DNA from 2 places in the Streptomyces misionensis genome. Region 1 is predicted to be linked to the other one. Evidence: riboswitches for the same ligand, from Rfam matches in the RefSeq annotation. Region 1 holds a riboswitch; the other holds the start of a gene.
The links. A riboswitch is a leader RNA that binds a small molecule or an ion and turns the genes downstream of it on or off. The one in region 1 is predicted to bind cyclic di-AMP.

Region 1 (7,514 bases):
GGCCATCTTCGCGCGCGTCATCTGAACATGTTCAAACGGGTTTTGACCCCCCGGAAGGGCCAACAGGCCCCCTTCGGACACCGGTCAGGACCCATTTCCTTGTGAAGAACTTCACGAAGGTTTCCGCCGGGATGCCGACGAGGGGCCCGCAAGGACCCCTCGAAGCCGCTCAAACGTTATCCGACCTGCTCAGCCGGATGCTACTCGCCAGTAGCAAAGTGGTCTACGCCACCGACCACGCGATGCCGTCGAGGATGTCGTGCTCCGACACGACGACCTCCTGGGCACCGATGCGCTCCATGATCGCCAGGAGGACGAGGGAGCCCGCGCCGATGACGTCGACGCGGCCCGGGTGCATGGACGGGATGGTGGCGCGTTCGGCGTGGGTGGAGTGCAGGAGGCGGTCGGTGATCTCGCGGACCCGGGCGAGGGAGACGCGGGAGTGGTGGATGCGCGCTGAGTCGTACTCGGGCAGGTCCTGCGCGATCGCCGAGACGGTGGTGACCGAGCCGGCCAGGCCCACCAGGGTGCGCGCCTCGCGCAGCGGCACCGTCCGCTCCGCGAGGTCCAGGGCGGCCTCGATGTCGGCCCTTATCGCGGCGATCTGCTCCTCGGTGGGCGGGTCGGAGACCTCGCCGCCGTGCACCAGGTGCCGTTCCGTCATCCGCACACAGCCCACGTCCACCGAGCGCGCGGCCCGCACACGGTCCTCGCCGACGACGAACTCGGTGGAGCCGCCGCCGATGTCCACCACCAGATAGGGCCGGGCGAGGTCCTCGCGGCCGGTCAGCTCCTTGGTCGCGCCGGTGAAGGAGAACTCGGCCTCCTGGTCGCCGGTGATGACCTCCGGCTCCACGCCGAGGATGTCCAGCACCCCGCGCACGAACTCGTCGCGGTTCTCTGCGTCGCGGGAGGCGGAGGTGGCGACGAAGCGCAGCCGCTCGGCGCCGTGCCCCTTGATGATCTCCGCGTAGTCGCGGCAGGCGGCGAAGGTGCGCTCCAGCGCCTCGGGGGCGAGCCGGCCCGTGCGGTCGACGCCCTGGCCGAGCCGTACGATCGTCATCCGGCGGTCCAGGTCGACCAGTTGGCCGGTCGCCGGGTCCGCGTCCGCGACCAGCAGCCGGATGGAGTTCGTACCGCAGTCGACGGCGGCGACACGGGTCACTGCGCTTCCCCCTTCGGTTCCTGCTCGAACGTCACGCACGCGCCCTTTTGCCACCACTCGGGCAGCATCGCGAGCGCCTCGTCGCCGAGCGGGTTGACGCCCGGTCCCGCGGCCAGCGAGTGGGCGACCAGGACGTGCAGGCACTTCACCCGGTCCGGCATGCCGCCGGCGCTCGGGAAGTCCCGCAGGACCTCGATCTCGTCCCGGCGCCGGATGTAGTCCTCGTGCGCGGCCCGGTAGGCGGCGGCCAGCTCCGGGTCGCTCTGGAGGCGCTCGGTCATCTCCTTCATCACGCCGTTCGCCTCCAGCGTGCCGATGGCCGAGGCGGCCTTGGGGCACGTCAGGTAGTACAGCGTCGGGAAGGGCGTGCCGTCGGGCAGGCGGGGCGCCGTCTCCACGACGTCCGGCTGGCCGCACGGGCAGCGGTGTGCGATGGCCCGCAGGCCCCGCGGGGGTCGGCCCAGCTGCTGCTTGAACGCCTCGACGTCCGCGTCGGTGGGCTCGGTGCGCGGAGTGGGCGGCGGAGGGGTATCCATGACTGCTTTCAGACTGGCTTTCTGTGGGTCACCGGCACGGGGCCGGTCACTGGTCGGAGGCGTCGGACTTGTCGACCCCGTCCCAGATGTTGGTGTACCAGGGCCGGTGGGCGGCCCTCAGGTCGGCGCGGGACTGCCGGGCCGCGCCCGGATCGATGACCACGTACCCGGTCTCGCCGGGCTTCACATAGTGCAGCCGCTTGCGGATCTGCTGCTCGGCGTAGGCGTCGTCCTGCCAGCGGGCCTTGAGGTCGCGCAGCTGTTCGACGCGTTGGCGGGCCTCGGTCTCCTGCCGCTGGAGATCGGAGATCTGGGCGCGCTGGGAGACGTACTGCCGCATCGGGTAGGCCAGGGCGACGACCAGCGAGCACAGCACCAGCGCGAGCAGCGCCGCCCGGCCGGTCAGCCGCGAGCGGCGGGCCTGCCGTTTGGTCTGCGAGCGGTAGACCCGGGCCGCCGTCTGCTCGCCCAGCAGCCGCAGTCTGGTCGTGGTGGAGAAACGGTCCCGGTCCTTGACGGCCATGTCGGCTCTCCGCCTCCCCTTTCACACGTGCGTACGTCCCCGGACACGGTACGGGACCGGGTACGGGGACGTACGTACGACTGGCCAAGTCCCGGCCCGGAGCGGGTCGGGACCGGCCGGGTGGCTCAGCCCTTGAAGCGCGGGAAGGCGCTGCGGCCGGCGTACACCGCGGCGTCGTCCAGGATCTCCTCGATGCGCAGCAGCTGGTTGTACTTGGCGACGCGCTCGGAGCGGGCCGGGGCGCCGGTCTTGATCTGGCCGCAGTTGGTGGCGACGGCCAGGTCGGCGATGGTGACGTCCTCGGTCTCGCCGGAGCGGTGCGACATCATGCACTTGAAGCCGTTGCGCTGGGCCAGCTCGACGGCGTCCAGGGTCTCGGTCAGCGAGCCGATCTGGTTGACCTTGACCAGCAGGGCGTTGGCGGTGCCCTCCTCGATGCCGCGGGCGAGGCGCTCGGGGTTGGTGACGAACAGGTCGTCGCCGACCAGCTGGACCTTGTCGCCGAGCTTGTCGGTGATGACCTTCCAGCCGGCCCAGTCGTCCTCGAACAGCGGGTCCTCGATGGAGACCAGCGGGTAGGCCGCCACCAGCTCCTCGTAGTACTCCGTCATCTCGGCGGCGGAGCGCTCCTTGCCCTCGAAGAGGTACTTGCCGTCCTTGTAGAACTCGGAGGCGGCGACGTCGAGCGCGAGGGCGATCTGCTCGCCGGGGGCGTAGCCGGCCTCCTTGATGGCCTCCAGGATGAGGTCCAGGGCCTCGCGGTTGGAGCCCAGGTTCGGCGCGAAGCCGCCCTCGTCGCCGAGGCCGGTGGCCAGGCCCTTGTTCTTCAGGACCTTCTTCAGGGTGTGGTAGACCTCGGCACCCCAGCGCAGCGCCTCGGAGAAGGACTCCGCGCCGATCGGGGCGATCATGAACTCCTGGATGTCCACGTTGGAGTCGGCGTGCGAGCCGCCGTTCAGGATGTTCATCATCGGCACCGGCAGCAGGTGCGCGTTGGGGCCGCCCAGGTAGCGGAAGAGCGGCAGGTCGGACGCCTCGGAGGCGGCGTGCGCGACGGCCAGGGAGACGCCGAGGATGGCGTTGGCGCCGAGCGAGCCCTTGTTGTCGGTGGCGTCCAGGTCGAACATGGCCTGGTCGATCAGTCGCTGCTCGGTGGCGTCGTAGCCGACCAGCTCCGGGCCGATCTGCTCGATGACGGCGAGGACGGCCTTCTCGACGCCCTTGCCCTGGTAACGGTTGGGGTCACCGTCGCGCAGCTCGATGGCCTCGAAGGCGCCGGTGGAGGCGCCGGACGGGACGGCGGCACGGCCGGTGCTGCCGTCGTCGAGGCCGACCTCGACCTCGACCGTGGGGTTGCCTCGGGAGTCCAGGATTTCCCGGGCTACGACGACGTCGATGGACGGCACGAGCATCTCCTTCTTGGATGTGACGCTGGAAGTGCGGGGCGGTCTGCCTTACGGCTGTGCCTTGCGACTAGAGCCTAACCGTCCAGGGGTCGTCGGCCACCGACCGACCGTCCCGTGGACGGGAGGGACATGCAGACGGTACCCATTGTTCACCCGCGGAACAAAGGGGCTCCCGGATGAGACCCGGCTGAAGAGTGGGGAAACGAATGACCCCGCCCCGGCGCGTACGGGGGAGAACGCGCCGGGGCGGGGAGCCCGTGGGGACGGGGGCGGGCCTTGGGGGCGGGTCCGCCGGGCGGGGCCGTCAGCCGCCGGGGGTCACTTCAGGTGCAGCTGCTGGCCCGGGTAGATGAGGTCGGCGTTGTCGACGATGTCCTTGTTCAGCTCGAACAGCTTGTGCCAGCCGCCGGCCACGTGGTGCCCGGCCGCGATGGAGCTGAGGGTGTCGCCGGTGACGACCTTGTACTCGCCGTCGCCCTTCTTGACCTTCTTGCCGGTCGGGGTGGTGACGGTCTTGCCCGCGCCGCTCGCCGAGGAGCCGGTGGAGCCGGTGGAGCCGCCCGTGGACTTGCTCGTGGTGGACGGGGCCGTGCGCTGGGTGGAGCGGGTGGCGGCCTGCTCGTCGCCGGAGCGGGTGGAGGTGCCCGTGTGCGACGAGGAGGAGCCGGAGGCGGAGCCGTTGTACGGGGTGCTCGACAGGCCCGTGCCGCAGACCGGCCAGGCGCCCTTGCCCTGCGCGGCCAGGACCTTCTCGGCGACGGCTATCTGCTGCGCCTTGCCGGCCTTGTCGGCGGTGGGGGCGTAGGCGGTGCCGCCGTACGCGGCCCAGGTGGAGGCGGAGAACTGCAGACCGCCGTAGTAGCCGTTGCCGGTGTTGATGGACCAGTTGCCGCCGGACTCGCACTGGGCGACCGCGTCCCACTGGGAGGCGGTGGCGGCGGAGGCGTTGCCGGCCGCCATCAGCGGGGCGGCGACGGCGGCACCGGTGACACCGGCGAGCGTGACGGCGCGGACGGCCTTGGACGGACGACGGTGCTTGCCCTTGCCGGAAAACAGCATGGAACGATCCCCTCACCGACGCCTGCGAGGTGAGCTGTCGGGTTCGGGCCGGTTGAGTTGCCCGGCCACCCCTCCCGTGGGAGGCGTGGCTTCACCCCAAGCCGGTCCGGCATCAACTGCCGGGCCCGGCACTTACCTTGGGTCCCCCGCTCCTGCCTGCGGCGCTTGACGCGACGACTGTTCCCGGGCAACCGCTGGCAGGATTAGGCGTTGCGGCCGCCGGGGCTCGTGGTGACGAGCGGTCCCGACCGTAGCCACGTGATCCGCGGAATTTCAAAGACGATCAGGGCTTCTGAGACTCATCCCACACTTTCGCCAAACCGGACATTTGACGATCAAGTGGGGTGTCAACTCGCCCTAGCCGGCGTCCGTTTCGTCACCGACTTTCAGGGTCTGACCGGCGGTGATGTGATTCGGGTCGGCGCCCACGACCTTCTTGTTCACGGCGTAGAGCGCGTGCCATCCGCCGTGCACGTCAAGGGAGTCGGCGATGGCGCTCAGCGAGTCGCCCTCGCGGACGGTGTACGTGCCCGGTTCGCGGGACGCGTGCCGCCCGGAGTCGGAGCCGTCCTGTCCGGTCGCCGTGCCTTCGTCCGCGGTGCCGCCGCGGTGCCGTCCGCCGCCGAGGGCTCCGGTGTCGACCAGGTTCCAAGAGCCGACGTCCTGGCGGGAATTGTCCGGGTCGCCGGCGGTCGGGGCGGGCGTGACCGTGCCTGCGGGCGCCGAGGGGGCGGTGGGGTCCTGGGCGGGGCCGCCGCCGGTCTCGTCGGCGCCGCCGGAGCCGTGGGAGGCGCCCGGGTGCGGGGCCGCGTGCTTGCCGGTGTGCTTGCCGGTGCCCGAGCCGGAGGACGGGGCGGTGGACGGGTCGGTGGAGGAGGCGCTGCCGGTGCCGTCGTGGGTGCCGCCGCCGGAACCCTTCCCGGTTCCGCTCGGGGTGGTGTCCTGGCCGCCGCTCTGGGTGCCGGAGGGGGTCGACGCGTCGGGCAGGCCGGAGGGGTCGGTCGTGCCGTCGTCCTGGCCCTTGCCGCCGACGCCCGGATCGACGTCCACCGAGCCGGAGTTGGGGGTCAGCCCGGACAGCAGGGCGCAGGTGGCCCAGGGCAGCGTGCCCTTGTCGGCGAGGATCTTCTCGGCCACGGCGATCTGCTGCGAGCGGCTGGCCTGGTCGGCGCTGGAGGCGTACTGGGTGCCGCCGTAGTGGATCCAGTCGTCCTGGGATATCTGGAGGCCGCCGTAGTAGCCGTTGCCGGTGTCGGCGCTCCAGGAGCCGCCGCTCTCGCAACCGGCCACCTTGTCCCAGGTGGTGCCGTCGGCCGCGTGGGCGCTCGCGGCGCCGAGCAGCGGGATGGCGATGGCGGAGCCGGTCACGCCGGCCGCGACGAGGAGGGCCGGAGCCTGACGGGGGCGGCGGTGACGACCGTTCCCGGAGATCATGCGGAAGCCTTTCGTGCGACTGCGGGGGCCGGCGCGGCGGGTGGTGCCGGTCCGCCACGCTGAGGGGTGAACGTAGCCGCACTCGATCACTTGTCACAAGTTCATGCCGCGCGGATCACGCGAAGATCACAGCGTGGAAGGTTTGCCCTCCGCTCCGTCACACATCCTTCCACCAGCGCGGAACGGGTCACTCCGTTTCCTGGTCCGAACTACCGGTCGCCCGGCGGGGTGAACTCCACGGGCAGGGTGCGCAGACCGCGCATGATGAGCCCGCCGCGCCAGCGCAGCTCGGCCGGGTCGGCGGCCAGCCGCAGGTCGGGCAGCCGGGTGAAGAGGGTGGCCAGCGCGCTCTGGCCCTCCAGGCGGGCGAGCGGGGCGCCGAGGCAGTAGTGGATGCCGTGGCCGTAGCCGAGGTGCTGGTTGTCCCGGCGGCCGAGGTCCAGTACGTCCGGGTCGGCGAACCGCTCCGGGTCCCGGTCGGCGGCGGCCAGGACGACGAGCACCGGGTCGCCGGGCTCGATCCGCTGCCCGCCGATGGTGAGCGGTTCGGTGGCGAACCGCCAGGTGGCCAGCTCCACCGGGCCGTCGTAGCGCAGCAGTTCCTCCACCCCGGTGGCCAGCAGCTCGTCATCGCCGCGGGCGAGGGCGTCCTGGAGGCGGTCGCGCTGATCGGGGTGGGTGAGCAGGGCGTAGGTGCCGTTGCCGATGAGATTGACGGTGGTCTCGAAACCGGCGAAGAGAAGGATGAAGGCCATCGCCGCGACCTCGTTCTCGGTGAGGTGCTCACCGTGGTCGGAGGCGCGGATGAGGGCGGAGATCAGGTCCTCGCCGGGCGCGGGCTCGGCGGGCAGCGCCTCGCGCTTCTTGTGGATCAGCTCGGCGAGGTAGCCGCGCATCTTCTTCACCGACCGCGCCACCCCGCCCCGCGGCCCGCCGCCGTGCCGGATCATCATGCCCGCCCAGTCCCGGAAGTCGTCCTGGTCCTCGCGCGGGACGCCGAGCAGGTCGCAGATGGCGTAGATGGGGAGCGGGAAGGCGAACTCGTGGATGAGGTCGGCGCTGCCGGCTTGCGCGAACCGGTCGATGAGCCGGTCGGTCAGCTCCTGCACCCGGGGGGCGAACTCGGCGACGCGGCGGGGCGTGAACGCCTTGCTGACCAGCCGGCGCAGCCGGGTGTGGTCCGGCGGGTCGATGTTCAGCAGGTGCGTCATCAGCTCGGCCTTGCGCTCGCCCGGGATGCCGGTCTTGCCCTTGGCGTGCTCGGGCTCGTCGTGATGGGCCGGGTTCTTGCTCAGCCGCTGGTCCGCCAGCGCCTGCCGGGCGTCCGCGTACCGGGTGACCAGCCAGGCCTCGACCCCGCTGGGCAGCCGCGTCCGGCGCACCGGCGCGTG
Region 2 (7,514 bases), 830 kb from region 1:
GTGACGTCCATCGCGGTGATCGGGCTCTACATCGCGTACGTCGTGCCGACCTTCCTGCGGGTCCGCAAGGGCGCGGCGTTCGAGCGGGGGCCGTGGCACCTGGGCCGCTGGTCGGGGCCGATCGGAGTGATCTCGGTGCTGTGGGTCGTGGCGATCACGGTCCTCTTCATGCTCCCGCAGGTCTCCCCCGTCACCTGGAAGACCTTCAACTACGCCCCCGTCGCCGTCCTCGTCGTCCTCGGCTTCGCCGCCACCTGGTGGCTCGCCTCGGCCCGCCACTGGTTCCTCGGCACCACCCGCGCCCCCGCGTCCGACCCCGTCGAAAAGTAGCCATCCGCCGCCACGACGCGGCCGGGTCCCCGATACCCGATCGGAGACCCGGCCCTCTGCGGCTATGCTCGGACAGGCAACATCGCCTGGGCCCTTAGCTCAATTGGCAGAGCAGTGGACTTTTAATCCATTGGTTGTGGGTTCGAGTCCCACAGGGCCTACCCCCACAGGCGGGCCTCGCGCCCCTTGGCCTGTGTCGCGGCGCCCGAGTCGGTACGGTCCGGCCCGGGCGCCGCGCCGTTCGCCGAAGAAGGGGTCCCCCGACCGTGCGGAACGTGCTGAACCTCTGGCGGCACCGGCTGGGGGAGGTGCCCGAGTCCGTGTGGGGGCGCGGGGAGCTGGAGGTGCTGATCCTCGCGGACAACGGCCTGACCGAGCTGCCGGGCCGTATCGGGCGGCTGGGCCGGCTGCGCACGCTGGACCTCGGCCACAACCGGCTCGCCTCGGTGCCGGACGAGCTGGGGGACCTCGTCGGGCTCGGGGACTTCCTCTATCTGCACGACAACGAGCTGTCGGAGCTTCCGGAGTCGCTCGGGAACCTGACGCGGCTGCGGTACCTCAACGTCGGCGAGAACGCGCTCACGGCCCTGCCCGAGGCGATCGGCCGGATGGCCGGGCTCGTCGAGCTGCGGGCGCAGCACAACCGGCTGACCGCGCTGCCCGAGGGCATCGGGGGCCTTCGGCGGCTGCGTGAGCTGTGGCTGCGGGGCAACGCGATCGAGGCGCTGCCGCCGTCCACGGCCGGGCTGCGCGAACTGCGCCACCTGGACCTGCGGGAGAACGCCCTGCCCGAACTCGGGGCAGCGTTGGCCGCGCTGCCCCGGCTGCGCCACCTCGACGTCCGCGGCAACCGTGTCACCCGCCTCCCGGACTGGCTTTCCGCCCTGCCCGCCCTGGAGAAACTGGACCTGCGCTGGAACCCGTGCGAGCCCTCCGCCCGGCTGCTGGACGAGCTGGAGCGGCGGGGCTGTGTCGTCCTCTTCTAGACGTGCCCCGCTTCCGGGACGGCGCCGGGCGTACGGACGCGTCAACTCCGGTACGGATCGGTATCGTTGGCCGGATGACCGAACTTCCGGTGATCCTGTTGTTGTCGGGGAGCCTGCGCGGCGGTTCCAGTAACGAGGCGCTGTTGCGGACCGCGCGGGCCGTGGCGCCGGAGGCGGGGGTGCGGGGCGAGCTGTACGAGGGGCTGGCGCGGCTTCCGCACTTCAATCCGGACGACGACACCGACCCGCTGCCGGCGCCGGTGGCGGGGCTCAGGGAGGCGATCGGGCGGGCGGCCGGGCTGCTGATCTGCACGCCGGAGTACGCGGGCACCCTGCCGGGGTCGTTCAAGAACCTGCTGGACTGGACGGTCGGCGGCGTCGAGATCAGTGACAAGCCGGTCGGCTGGGTGAACGCGGCCGCGCCGGGGCGTGGCGAGGGCGCCGAGGCCACGCTGCGGTCCGTGCTCGGCTACACCGGCGCCCGTGTCGTGGACGCGGCCTGTGTGCGGGTGCCGGTGGAGCGGGGGATGGTCGGGGAGGACGGGCTCATCGCCGACCCGCGGGCGCGGCAGCGGCTCGGCGAGGTGCTCGCGCTGCTGGCGGCGGCCGGTTAGGGCCCTTCTCCCGGATCGGGGTCCGGGGGCCGTGCGGGTGCCGTCGTCGTCGCGGCACCCGGTCACCGTCTCGTGCTCACCCGCGTAGTACGTCGTTGCGCCGGCTGTGGGCCGCGTGGCGGGGGCGGGTCACCTTGGAGGAGACCTGGCCGACGATCTCCCAGAAACACACCAGCGCGGTGATCGGCGGAATTCCGAAAATGATCAGCGCCAGCGGGGAATGCGCCGCGTGGCTGACGCACAGGCCGACCGCCATCGCGGAGGCGCCCAGCAGAACTCCCCAGGAGCGCCGGGCACTTCGGCTCTGCACGGTCGCCCGGAGAATGGACAACGCCGCCACGAGCCATGGTCCGTACACGGTCAGCGGCCACCACCGTGCCAGCCGCATCGGCAGCACCGAGGAAGCGGTGGCGCGGAGTTGGGCGTAGGAATAGGAAAAGGACCAGCCCAGCATGCAGATCGCGCACACCGAGATCGTCGCGATCAGCAGTGTGATGTGTGCGCTGCGCTGGTTGTCGCGTGGTGATCCGGGTTCCGTGCGGATGCGCCGGCGGTTCTTCCGGTGGCTGGACCTGCCGTGCGGCGGAGCCGGGGCGGGATTCGCGGCGGACGCGCCGGACAGCATCTGGGCCAGCTCTTCGACCGGGTCCCACTGCATCTCGAGCGTGCTGAACTCATAGTCACACAAAACGTCTTCATCGTGAATCCTGTCCATGGGCCGGGTCCTAGAGCCTCACCATTGCCCGCAGGTACTCACTCTCCAGCTGACTGATTCTCTTCAGGAAATCGTCGAGGAGATCGGAGCAGCCGTCGGTGAACACCTCGCCATCCTTGCTTTCCAGCCGGAACGTGACCGGCGAGTGGAGATTCAACGCGGTGCGTCTCTCAATGCGTGCCACGGTCAGCTAACGAGCCTCTCGGGAGGAGGGGGTGTGGGGCATTCGGGTGCTTCTGTAACTCGAAAGCGGGGTCCGGCGGTCGTATGACAGCAACTGGAGAAAATACGAATGCCGTTTCGGGAGCCCGCTGTCCTTCGGCGGGCACGAACCGGGGACGCCCCCCGGGGAGCGGTCCGGGCGGCGGCGGGCCGCACACTTGAGCCGATGAGCACCGAGCGAGCCTTCACCGAGTCCGCGCCGTACCCGTACGTCCTGCTGTCCGCCGCCGTCTCCCTCGACGGCTGCCTGGACGACACCGGCCCCGAGCGGCTGCTGCTGTCCGGGCCGGCCGACTTCGACCGGGTCGACGCGGTACGGGCCTCGGCCGACGCCCTCCTGGTCGGCGCCGGCACGATCCGCGCCGACAATCCCCGGCTGCTGGTCAACTCGCCCGAGCGCCGCGCCGCCCGCCTCGCCGAGGGACGGCCGGAGCACCCGCTGAAGGTCACCGTCACCGCCACCGGCGACCTCGACCCCACCGCCCGGTTCTGGCACACCGGGGGCGACAAGCTCGTCTACACGACCGACCGGGGCGCCGCGCGGGCCGCCCGGCTGCTCGGCGGCGCCGCCGACGTCGTCCCGCTCGGCCCGGACCTCGACTGGCGGGCCCTGCTCGGCCATCTGCGCGCCGAGCGCGGGGTCGGCCGGCTGATGGTGGAGGGCGGGGGCACCGTGCACACCCAGCTCCTGCGGCAGGGGCTGGCCGACGAGCTCCAGCTGGCCATCGCACCGCTGATCGTCGGCGACCCACGGGCCCCGCGGCTGTTCGGGCCCGGCCGCTACCAGGAGGGACGGCTGCGCCTGGTGGAGACCCGGCGGATCGAGGACGTCGTCCTGATGCGCTACGAGCCCACCGCGCCCGGCACCGGCCCGCTGCCCGCCGCCGCAGACCGGCACTGGCTGCGCACCGCCTGCGAGCTGGCCGCCCTGTGCCCGCCCTCCGGGACGGCCTTCAGCGTCGGCGCGGTCGTGGTCGCCGCCGACGGCACCGAGCTGGCCCGCGGCCACTCCCGGGAGGGGGACGACCCCGTGGTGCACGCCGAGGAGGCGGCGCTCGCCAAGATCGACCCCGCCGACCCGCGGCTGCCCGGCGCCACCGTCTACAGCAGCCTGGAGCCCTGCGCCCGCCGCGCCTCCCGCCCCGCGCCCTGCGCCGAGCTGATCCTGCGGTCCGGGGTGCGCCGGGTGGTGACCGCCTGGCGGGAGCCCGACACCTTCGTCGCGGGCGCCGACGGCACCGGTGTGCTGCTCCGCGGGGGCGCCGAGGTCGTCGTCCTGCCCGCGTACGAGGCCCTCGCCAAGGCCCCGAACCGGCATCTGCTCGGCTGAGCCGGACGGCCCGCCGCAAAGCCGTGTGCTCGGCACCCCGAACATGGCGTACACTGGAATCAACGACGCGGGGTGGAGCAGCTCGGTAGCTCGCTGGGCTCATAACCCAGAGGTCGCAGGTTCAAATCCTGTCCCCGCTACTGAAGACTCAGGGCCGGAATCCAGATCATGGATTCCGGCCCTGAGTGTTTTCCGACCGGTTCGCAGCCCCCGTATGGGGCGTCACCCACGGTGACCGTGCGACCGCCGTACGCATAACAACTGAGTCACCATCAAAAACCCGATGACTCCTGAACACCGGCCAACTCGCCCGGATTGACGGCTCCTTGGGCGGTAAGTCCACGCCCCGGAGCCGTAATGATCAAGCCGAACGGCTTGGAAAGTGACGGCCGGGTCTATTAACGTTCGATAACGCAGCGCGGTCGTCCCAGCCGTCACCCGAGGCGGCTCCGTGCGCACGCGCCGAATCCCGTAAGGGAACCGGGGAACCACCACCTTGGGGTGAATCACGCGGACACCGTCGTGAACTCAGCGAGTCCACGGCCGGTATACGCGCGTAGGAGACCTTCCTGCTCCGAACCCGTCAGCTAACCCGGTAGGCGGAGGAAGGAAAGGAGCACGCCCCCGTGGCGTCCAACCGGCCTGCCCCACAAGCCCCCTTCGTGCCCGCTCAACGCGATGCCGAGCCGTTCGGCCCCGGCCCCGAGGGCGAGGGCCCCTGGGAGGAGTGGAACCCCACCGAGGAGTCCGTCGCCCCGGTCCGCGGCCGGCACCGCGTCGCCAAGCAGCGCGGCGGCTTCGCGCGCAGCTCCACCGTCCTCGGCGTCGGTGTGATCGCCGCCGTGGGCGCGGGCGGCATCGCCAGCGCCAACCCCGGCAAGTCCCCGGTCTCCCTCTCCATGCCGGACCTGCCGTCCGTCTCGGTGCCGCACCTGTCCTCCGTGGAGCACCTCCTCGGTGACGACTCCGCCGGTTCCGCCGAGAAGCACCAGGCCACCGACACCGCGCTCACCGGCATCGGGCAGACCACCCAGGACGGCACGCACACGGGCGCCGGCGAGGCCCTGCGCAACCGGATCATGGCCCAGGCCGAGCAGCAGCAGGGCCAGGCCGACAGCAAGGCCACCGCCGCCATGGTCGCCGCCGCCCAGCAGCAGAGCGACGCGGCGGCCGCCAAGGCGGAGAAGGAGGCCGCCGACGAGGCCGCCGCCGCCAAGCAGCAGGCGGAGGCCGACGCCAAGAAGGCCGCCGAGGCCAAGCGGCTGGCCGAACTGGCCAAGCAGTACACGCTGCCGGTCGTCTCGTACACGATCACCGGCACCTTCGGGCAGCCCGGCGCCATGTGGTCCTCCGGCTACCACACCGGCCTCGACTTCGCCGCCCCCACCGGCACCCTGATCAAGGCCGTCCACGGCGGCACCATCACCCAGGCCGGCTGGGCCGGCGCCTACGGCTACCGCACCGTCCTCACCCTGGACGACGGCACCGAGCTGTGGTTCTGCCACCAGTCCTCGATCAACGTCTCGGTCGGCCAGAAGGTCACCACCGGCGAGGTCATCGGCCGGGTCGGTGCCACCGGCAACGTCACCGGACCGCACCTGCACCTGGAGGTCCACCCGGGCGGGCAGGCCACCGGCGTCGACCCGGCGCCCTGGCTGCGCGACAAGGGCCTCAACCCCTGAGCACACCGGCCCCCGCGGGGACCGCGGACCAGCGGTGGAATGCGATCACCCACCGCCGGTGTTGTCGTTGAGCATGACTTCTCTGCGCCCACTGGGCTCTTCCGACCTCGAGGTCTTCCCGCTCTGCCTGGGCGGCAACGTGTTCGGCTGGACCGCGGACGAACAGGCGTCCTTCGCCGTCCTGGACGCCTACACGGCCGCGGGCGGCAACTTCGTCGACACGGCCGACGTCTACAGCGCCTGGGTCGAGGGCCACCAGGGCGGCGAGTCCGAGACCGTCATCGGCAAGTGGCTCAAGGCCCGCGGCAACCGCTCCGACGTCGTCGTCGCCACCAAGGTCAGCCAGCACCCGCAGTACCCGGGCCTGTCCGCGGCCAACATCAAGGCCGCCGCCGACGCCTCCCTCGCCCGCCTGGGCACCGACTACATCGACCTCTACTACACCCACTTCGACCAGCCCGACGTGCCGGTGGAGGAGATCATCGGCGCCCTGGACGAGCTGGTGAAGGCCGGCAAGGTGCGGCAGATCGCCGCGTCCAACATCAGCGCCGAGCGGCTGCGGGAGTCCCTGGACTTCTCCGCCCGAGAGGGCCTGGCCCGCTACGTGGCGGTCCAGCCCCACTACAACCTGGTCTCCCGCGACACCTACGAGGGCCCGCTCCAGGACCTCGTCGCCCGTGAGGGCCTGTCCTCCGTGCCGTACTTCGCCCTCGCCGCGGGCTTCCTGACCGGCAAGTACCGGCCCGGCCGGAAGGTGGACAGCGCACGCGCCAACCGGGCCGCGGACTACGCGGAGACCGAGCGCGGCCAGAAGGTCCTCGCCGCCCTCGACGAGATCGCCGCCGCCCACGAGGCACCGCACGCCACCGTCGCCCTCGCCTGGCTGGCCGCCCAGCCGACGATCACCGCCCCGATCGCCTCGGCGCGCACGCTGGACCAGCTCCCGGCCCTGCTGGGCGTCGGCGAGCTGAAGCTGACGGACGACGAGCTGAAGAGGCTGACGGACGCCTCGGCGTAACCGGCCGCTCCGGGGCTCCCCGGCGGCGTCACGTCCGGTACGGGTTGTACGACGTGGCGTACGGCGCCGCCGGGTAGCCGTACCCGGGCCCGCCGTACGCGGGACCGCCCTGTCCCGGCCCGCCGTATCCGTATCCGGGGCCGCCCCACCCCGGTCCGTACCCCTGGTTGTACGGCGCCGGGGCCCAGGCCGTCGGTGCCGGGGCCGCCGTGCGGGCCGCGTACTCCAGCGCGGGCCGGGCCGCGTCCCGGCGCTGCCACAGCTCGTCCAGCAGCTCCCGCTCGCGGGCGACGAAGCCGGCGCCGGCCCGGCCGCGCCGCCCCCGCCGCCGCAGCAGCGCCAGCGCGGTGGCCTGGACCTCGTAGCGCGCCACCGCGCGCGCCGTGGCCCGGCCGCCGTGGTGGCGGGCGAAGTCGCGGGCCATCCGCCGCGCCCGCATCGAGCCCAGGGCGAACGGCTCGGCCGGCCCCAGCCACCCGGCCAGGACGTAGACGGGCAGCTCCTCGCGCACGGTGCGCAGCTCCCGCTGCCGGGTCCAGATCCCGAGCCAGGTCAGCAGCCCGAACACGGGCAGCATGAAGGCGCCGTAGACGGCGAGGAAGCCGAACTGGCCGAAG

Region 2: it holds a riboswitch for cyclic di-AMP, as region 1 does, so the genes downstream of both, BLW85_RS20795 (M23 family metallopeptidase) here and BLW85_RS17010 (LysM peptidoglycan-binding domain-containing protein) in region 1, are expected to answer to the same signal.

The regions. Positions count from the first base shown of each region.
Region 1 covers NZ_FNTD01000004.1:3,384,310-3,391,823, forward strand. The annotation lists gene BLW85_RS16990 (Ppx/GppA phosphatase family protein) at 224-1,165, opposite strand; gene BLW85_RS16995 (DUF501 domain-containing protein) at 1,162-1,701, opposite strand; gene BLW85_RS17000 (FtsB family cell division protein) at 1,748-2,224, opposite strand; gene eno (phosphopyruvate hydratase) at 2,350-3,630, opposite strand; gene BLW85_RS17010 (LysM peptidoglycan-binding domain-containing protein) at 3,949-4,689, opposite strand; cyclic di-AMP (ydaO/yuaA leader) riboswitch at 4,694-4,863, opposite strand; gene BLW85_RS17015 (LysM peptidoglycan-binding domain-containing protein) at 5,047-6,123, opposite strand; gene BLW85_RS17020 (cytochrome P450 family protein) at 6,333-7,514, opposite strand, start outside.
Region 2 covers NZ_FNTD01000004.1:4,214,260-4,221,773, forward strand. The annotation lists gene BLW85_RS20760 (amino acid permease) at 1-330, shown strand, start outside; tRNA gene BLW85_RS20765 (tRNA-Lys) at 419-491, shown strand; gene BLW85_RS20770 (leucine-rich repeat domain-containing protein) at 606-1,316, shown strand; gene BLW85_RS20775 (NADPH-dependent FMN reductase) at 1,391-1,930, shown strand; gene BLW85_RS20780 (DUF2637 domain-containing protein) at 2,007-2,645, opposite strand; gene BLW85_RS39460 (hypothetical protein) at 2,656-2,829, opposite strand; gene BLW85_RS20785 (dihydrofolate reductase family protein) at 3,034-4,197, shown strand; tRNA gene BLW85_RS20790 (tRNA-Met) at 4,264-4,337, shown strand; cyclic di-AMP (ydaO/yuaA leader) riboswitch at 4,648-4,814, shown strand; gene BLW85_RS20795 (M23 family metallopeptidase) at 4,824-5,879, shown strand; gene BLW85_RS20800 (aldo/keto reductase) at 5,953-6,897, shown strand; gene BLW85_RS20805 (PrsW family intramembrane metalloprotease) at 6,926-7,514, opposite strand, start outside.